Regions from separate parts of the uncultured Phascolarctobacterium sp. genome, predicted to be linked through region 2. Evidence: a T-box and tRNA genes for the amino acid it is inferred to sense, from the RefSeq annotation. Region 2 holds a T-box; the other regions hold tRNA genes.

Region 1 (2,264 bases), on a different contig from region 2:
TACCTTGGCAGTCGCTGTGTTTACATCAACAACATACCGTTCCAAAGTATTCGGGTCTTTAAAAGTGATAATGCTTGTATCACCGTCCACATTATAACCAATCAGCTCGCAGACAGCCGGAATTTCTGCTTTGGCAGCATTAATTGCCGTCATACTGCGATTTACCTGGCTAGGAGCAGCCGCAGCGACAGAAGTACAGGCAAGCATCATCAATGCGCCTACTGTTAATACAAGATTTTTGAATTTCATAAAGTCCACTTCCTTAAATATTTTTTGCATTACTGCTTACAAATCTAATTATAGGACTTTGTGAAAAAAAATGACGTTATATAATCTTACTTAATCGTCAAAGATAATTTTTAAAGATTTTAAAAATAGCAGGGACAATAATTTTTTATTTAACTTCACTTTGCCAGAAATTCAAAATAACAGTTTATTTCCTGCCACAATTCCGTTTTATTGTCTAATACAGCACGCAGACGCTGTGGATAAATACCATTGGCCTTATAGACATCCAAGATATATTTTATGGCATCAACGAGCCTGTCTTCCTGTAAAGGAACCGGGATGCGCTTTCCCTGAACCGGTCTGTTGCCCAGCAATCCACCAATATAGATTTCAAATTTTCCTGTTTCCGTAAAAGACGGCATAATACCTACATCTTGGGCCATAGCCTTCCCCAGACTATTGGGACAGCCAAAGACCCCGATTTTAAACTTTTTCGGCACATCAATGCCATAAAATTCTTCATCTAATTTACAGGCCAGAGTATGCACATCAAACATACCCTTGCGGCAGTCGGTGCCTTTACAGGCCACAACAGCCCGAACCGTTGCCCCTGTTCCACCCAGACGAAGTTTCGCTGCCTGTACAGCCTCAATTGCAGCCTCCAGCTCGCTTTCAGCCACCCCATTCAATTCAACAGTTCCTCTACTGGTAGCCGTAATCCTGCCACTGCCAAACCTGGCCGTCAATTCCGATAACCGTAAAAGTTCCTCTGAGGTAAATTCACCGCAGCTTCCTAAAATACGCAGCGCATAACGATTATTTTTTTGGGGCAATACACCTAAAGTCATTTTTTTCACTCCATTTCTTATCATAATCATATCATACTATGAATATGATTACAGGCAATAATCACTGAAGAAAATTTATGATGTTCCTGTAAATAAAAAAGCTTCACGAAATTTCGTGAAGCTTGTATCTGCTTATTTGGTGCGGTTGGTGGGATTTGAACCCACACGGGTCTCCCCGCCACCCCCTCAAGATGGTGCGTCTGCCGTTCCGCCACAACCGCATGGGGTTTAAAATTACCTTTATAGACAAAAATGGTGCGGTAGAGAGGATTTGAACCTCCACGGGGTTGCCCCCACTAGCTCCTGAGGCTAGCGCGTCTGCCGTTCCGCCACTACCGCATTACAATTGCCTAAATCAGCAACAGTGATATAATAGCATACTATTACGATGCCGTCAATACTTTTTTAATCTGTTTTTATATAATTTGTAATACTCATCCCGATCATACAATACTTTCTTTACATATTCGCGTGTGTCACTGTAAGGAATATCCTCGATTTTATTAAAATCATAATCCCAGTTATTTTCCTGCATCCACGCTTTTGTATTACCACGACCCGCATTATAGGCAATCATCATCAGTACCCAGTTACGCTGAAACTCATATTCCAGCTCACCTAAATACCAACAGCCTAAGCGGATATTGGCATCTGTGCGATATAGATCCTGAGGGTCAAAATTTTTGATCCCCATTTGCTCGGCAATCCATTCGCCAGTATCCGGCATGATCTGCATAAGTCCGATCGCCCCAGCCTTAGAGACAGCTTTGCGATCAAAATTACTTTCATTTTTTATTACCGCAGCCACTAAAAATGGGTCAATCTTATTTTTGCCGCTGTATTCTAAAATCTCGCCTTGATAAGGCCACATATACACAAACCGCATTTGCACTTCGTCAGACGTCCATATTTTCCAGCCCAACAACGAAACTGCGCACAGCAAAATCAGCACAAACCAAATTTTACGGCTGTTGTTTTTCTTTTTTCGACGTCTGCCCAACCTTAGTCCTCCATCTGCAATACTTTTTCCCACTCATTTTTTACAATCAGCTCAGTTTCTTCCCTGCTGCCGCTGTTATCAATGACCAGATCCGCATATTGCCGCTTGGCGTCTAAAGTCATTTGTGCCGCAATACGCACCCTGACTTCCTGCTCCGACATACCGCTGCGCACCATTGCACGCTCGAT
Region 2 (2,264 bases):
TTTGGCAGAGTCACTGGCGTAGTGGCGCTGGTGGTGCTGCGTCTGGCACATGGCGTTTGTCTGGCTATGTATCTGGCGGCTTCGGCGGCCTATATCGCTGATTATGCTCCGGTTGACAGGCGCGGCGAGGTACTGGGGATTTACCAGACCTGCAGCGTTGTTTCCATGGCGATTTTCCCGGCAGTAGGTATCTGGATACTGCAGCATACGCAAAGCTATCCCTTTTTGTTCAATGTGACTTTTGTGACGGCCTTGGTCTGCTTTTTCGTGCTGCTGCCGCTCAGGGAAACAAATCCGGTTTATGACCAGGAACGGAAGCTGGATCTGCTGCCGATTTTTAAGCGCCGGGTGATTTTTATGTGCTCGCTGTGTCTTTTGGGAGCGTCGCTGGTCTATGGCGCGATCCTGACTTTTTTACCGATCTATGCACCGCTGCGCCATGTAAGTGATTATGGTATTTTTTTTGTAGTCTATGCTCTGGCAACGATGGGCAGCAGGGTCTTTGCCGGTAAGCTGTCCGACCATATCGACCGCCGGCTGGTCATCCTGCCGTTTTCGCTGCTGGTAGCGCTGGCAGCCTTGTGTTTCTTCGTTTTGGATAATGTCTGGACGCTGGGACTGATCGCAGTTCTGTTCGGTTTGGGCTATGGCGCTTTGGTGCCGGCGCTTACAGCGTTGGTCGTCGATGTGACGCGGCCGGAAGAACGTGGTCCGGCGCTGGGATTTTTTACGGCGTTTATCGAAGTGGGTATCGTTGTCGGCGCTATGGGGCTGGGTTTTATTACCGAGGCTTTGGGCTATGCCAATATGTTTGCGCTGTCGGGCATCATCGTGCTGGTGATCACGCTGGCCTTCTGGCTGCTGGTGCAGCAGCGGCATACTGTTAAGCTGGAAGTAGAAGAAACAGGCTCCAGGTGAGTAAAGGCCGTTGCAAGCCGGCTGTCGCCCCACAGGCAGCAGTACAGTAAGAAAAGACTTGAAACTCCACGGATTTGTGATATAATGGTTAAAGTATTTGCAGAATGAACAAATTCGTGGAAGCGGAGTAGTAATCTCAGGTCCCTGTTGCAGAAAGTTGACGGAAGCTGCGAGTCAATACAGGAGCAAGGTGAACTCGCCGCGGAGGAGTCGCGTCAAAAGCGCGGACGCAAACCGGCGTTACAGGTTTCGAGTGGCCGAGTTTTTTCGGCAAGCAGGGTGGTACCGCGAAAGCCATTTCGTCCCTGGCCTAACAGCCGGGGACTTTTTTATTTGCCGCGCTGCGGCGGTAAGCAAATTTTAGGAGGTTATGAGAAGAATGATCGAAGAAAAGTATGCTCCCCATGCCATAGAAAGCAAATGGCAGAAATACTGGGAAGATAACAAAGCTTTTAAAACTGACATTGACAACAGCAAACCCAAATCCTATGTGCTGGAAATGTTCCCGTATCCTTCGGGCAACCTGCATATGGGTCATGTGCGCAACTATTCTATTGGCGACGTAGTGGCCCGCTTCCGCAGCATGAACGGTTTCAACGTGCTGCACCCGATGGGCTGGGACTCCTTTGGTATGCCGGCCGAGAACGCCGCTATCAAGCACGGTATCCATCCGGCTAAATGGACGATGGAAAATATCGCCAATATGACCCGTCAGCAGAAGGAACTGGGCCTGTCCTATGACTGGGACCGCGAGGTTGCCACCTGCAAGGAAGATTACTATAAGTGGACTCAATGGTTCTTTGAGTTGTTCTATAAACGCGGTCTGGCCGTGAAGAAAAAATCCGCCGTCAACTGGTGCGATGAATGTAACACGGTTCTTGCCAACGAGCAGGTTATCGACGGCCGCTGCTGGCGCTGTGATCATGAGGTCGTTAAAAAAGACCTGTCGCAGTGGTTCTTTAAGATCACCGATTATGCGGAAGAGCTGCTGGACGATCTGAAGCTTTTGAACGGCTGGCCGGAACGCGTCAAGACCATGCAGAAAAACTGGATCGGCCGCAGTGAAGGCCTGGAATTCAGCTTTGACGTGCCCTGCATCAATGCCAAACTGCCTGTGTATACTACCCGCCCGGATACGGCTTTCGGCGTCACCTTCGTGGTTCTGGCTGCCGAACATCCCATGGTAGAGCAGCTGTGTGAGGACAATCCCAAGGCTGACGAGATCAGGGCTTTCTGCGCCCGTGTGCGCAATCAGTCCGATATCGAGCGTACCTCCAGCGAGTCGGAAAAAGAAGGTATCTTTACCGGCAAATATGCGGTCAACCCCTTCAACGGCCGTCAGGTCG
Region 3 (2,264 bases), on a different contig from region 2:
CAATGATCAAAAGATGCTCACCTGTTTTGACAAAAGAAATCTCGCCAATTTCTTTATTTTCATGAAATACCGCAAATCTGCTGTTAGCTTCATCAAGTCTGTATTCAAACATTTTTATTCATCCTTTCCTGTTAGGGCTCGATCTCATCAGAATCTTTCAATTTATATTTCAGCGCCCCCGAAGGACAGCCCTTGATCGCTCTTAGAGCAGACTCCTGTTCTGTTGCCACAGGCAGTACCCAGGGTTTACGTTTTAATTGAAATACCGTATGATTGGATTTGACGCAATTGCCGGAATGCTTGCAGATGTCTTTATTAAAATAAACGTCGTACGTTTCTCCTTCATATTTTTTATATCCTAATTTCAGCAGCTCTTTCTCTTTCATCTTATCTGCCCCTTTCATCATAATCAAAAACGCCCTTACCCAAGGCTTTTTATCTATACTCAATATACCACTAATTCTATACTAAAACACTTTAATTAAATTAATTTTTCAAAAATTTTATATCCAAAATGACTATTTCAGCTGATTCTTCTTAATAAATCAAACTGTTATCTCATAAAATTTCTTTGAAAATTTTCCATGATCAAGAAAACTCCGCAGTTAACTGTCCGCACCCTTGTTTGTCTTGCCCAAACGTGATATTCTAATAGTGAGGAAGGGGTATTATTAAAATTTCCTCATATTTAAAACCGTACTCCAGTCACTCGCCACACAAGATTTTTCTCTATTATCATAATATCTTTTTAGAAGGAGATGATGGAATGGATACGATCTTTTTCACATTCACAGCCCTGTCTTTGATTTTATTAGGCATCGGCTTAGTAAAACCGCACTGGGTGCTGCCGCTTAGTGTACTTGAACCTAAAACCAGGCGCAAGGCAGCAATCATTTATTTTATTGCGTTCCTTATCTGTCTGGGCATCGCTTCCAAATTAAGTTATTCTTAAAATAACTTTATAATGGAACCATTTTCTTCATTTTCTTTCGCACAGCCAATACCAATTATAAACAGCAAAAAAATAACACTCCAGTTTCAACTGGAGTGTTTCTTTTTGTAATATGGTGCCGAAGGCCGGACTCGAACCGGCACGTGGGGTAACCACGCTTGATTTTGAGTCAAGTGCGTCTGCCAATTCCGCCACTTCGGCGACTCAATGTTCCGCAACGGAACAATAACAATAATACCGTATCTGCATATAATTGTCAAGCGTTTCTTCAAACTTTTTTAAAGAACCACAAACAGCAAATCACTGCGGCCAGCCACTGTTTTTCAGCACTCAAAAATCAGTTCTCCCAAACCTGCTCCTGTTTTCAGACAGCACTGTCAGGGAAAATACGTTTATGCAGCTTATATGCCAGTACAAGGCCCAAAATACCTGTGATCATCTGCGGCCAGCCCATGATAAACAAAATAAACAGCGACAGCTTTTCCGGCACTGCCACCAGCCACAGAACAAACAGGCTGCTGCAATATAAAATAAACGTTTTAAAAAGCGGCGCCGCGATGATGATCCCCTTGCCCCAGAAACGGGCGCACAGATACACCATCACCAGATTCCCGACAGCAACTACCGGGATCAAAAACGGCAGCGGCAGCTGCCCCTGGAAATATGCCATTACAGGCAACAGCACGGCGATCATCACCGAAGGCCATAAACCAACCGTACGGGCAGCAAGCACCAATACCATATTCACTAAGGTCCCAACAATAAAAACCGTCCACATCGGCGGCATGGGGATCACTAAACGCAAAGCCTGCAGCACCAGACCAACGGCCAGCAGCATCGCGCCTCTTACCCAATTATTATTTTCCATTACGCTCTCCTATTTTGCCGGGCATTCGCGTTCTACAAAAGCTTTGAACGCAGCCTGCAGCTGCGGTACTATCTTGCCTACGCCGCTGCCGATAAATTTGCGGTCGATTTTTGTCACCGGCATGATTTCACAGCGCGGACCGCATAAAAATGCTTCTTCAGCTTTTAAAACAAAATCCATATCAAACGCTTTTTCAATAACCTGCATCTCCAGATCAGGCGCCAGACGTTCTTTGATCAGCCGGCGGGTGATATTTTTATGGACCAGATTATTATCTGGATGCGTCCAGATCATTTCATCTTTGATCACCATAAAACTGCTTTCAGTACTCTCGGTGATCTTACCGTTCTCGCGAATAAAAAGCGTATCAAAAGCATTGCTTTCACGTGCTTTCTGCCTTGCCAAAACCTCGGGCAGCCTGTTCAGGGTGTTGACGTTGCAAAG

Evidence for each region. The T-box of region 2 lies ahead of leuS (leucine--tRNA ligase). A T-box ahead of a tRNA ligase gene usually reads a tRNA of that ligase, here a tRNA-Leu.
Region 1: it has a tRNA-Leu gene. The T-box ahead of leuS (leucine--tRNA ligase) is inferred to sense a tRNA for this amino acid. The anticodon was not compared.
Region 3: it has a tRNA-Leu gene. The T-box ahead of leuS (leucine--tRNA ligase) is inferred to sense a tRNA for this amino acid. The anticodon was not compared.

What each region holds. Positions count from the first base shown of each region.
Region 1 covers NZ_CATWDQ010000006.1:63,884-66,147, reverse strand. The annotation lists gene Q4G98_RS06540 (hypothetical protein) at 1-249, opposite strand, end outside; gene Q4G98_RS06535 (hypothetical protein) at 405-1,076, opposite strand; tRNA gene Q4G98_RS06530 (tRNA-Leu) at 1,214-1,297, opposite strand; tRNA gene Q4G98_RS06525 (tRNA-Leu) at 1,330-1,415, opposite strand; gene Q4G98_RS06520 (lytic transglycosylase domain-containing protein) at 1,471-2,076, opposite strand; gene coaE (dephospho-CoA kinase) at 2,079-2,264, opposite strand, start outside.
Region 2 covers NZ_CATWDQ010000016.1:21,478-23,741, forward strand. The annotation lists gene Q4G98_RS10280 (MFS transporter) at 1-918, shown strand, start outside; T-box leader at 1,027-1,228, shown strand; gene leuS (leucine--tRNA ligase) at 1,298-2,264, shown strand, end outside.
Region 3 covers NZ_CATWDQ010000007.1:14,287-16,550, reverse strand. The annotation lists gene Q4G98_RS06885 (GNAT family N-acetyltransferase) at 1-112, opposite strand, end outside; gene Q4G98_RS06880 ((4Fe-4S)-binding protein) at 132-386, opposite strand; gene Q4G98_RS06875 (hypothetical protein) at 767-952, shown strand; tRNA gene Q4G98_RS06870 (tRNA-Leu) at 1,066-1,153, opposite strand; gene Q4G98_RS06865 (hypothetical protein) at 1,317-1,820, opposite strand; gene Q4G98_RS06860 (aminotransferase class IV) at 1,830-2,264, opposite strand, start outside.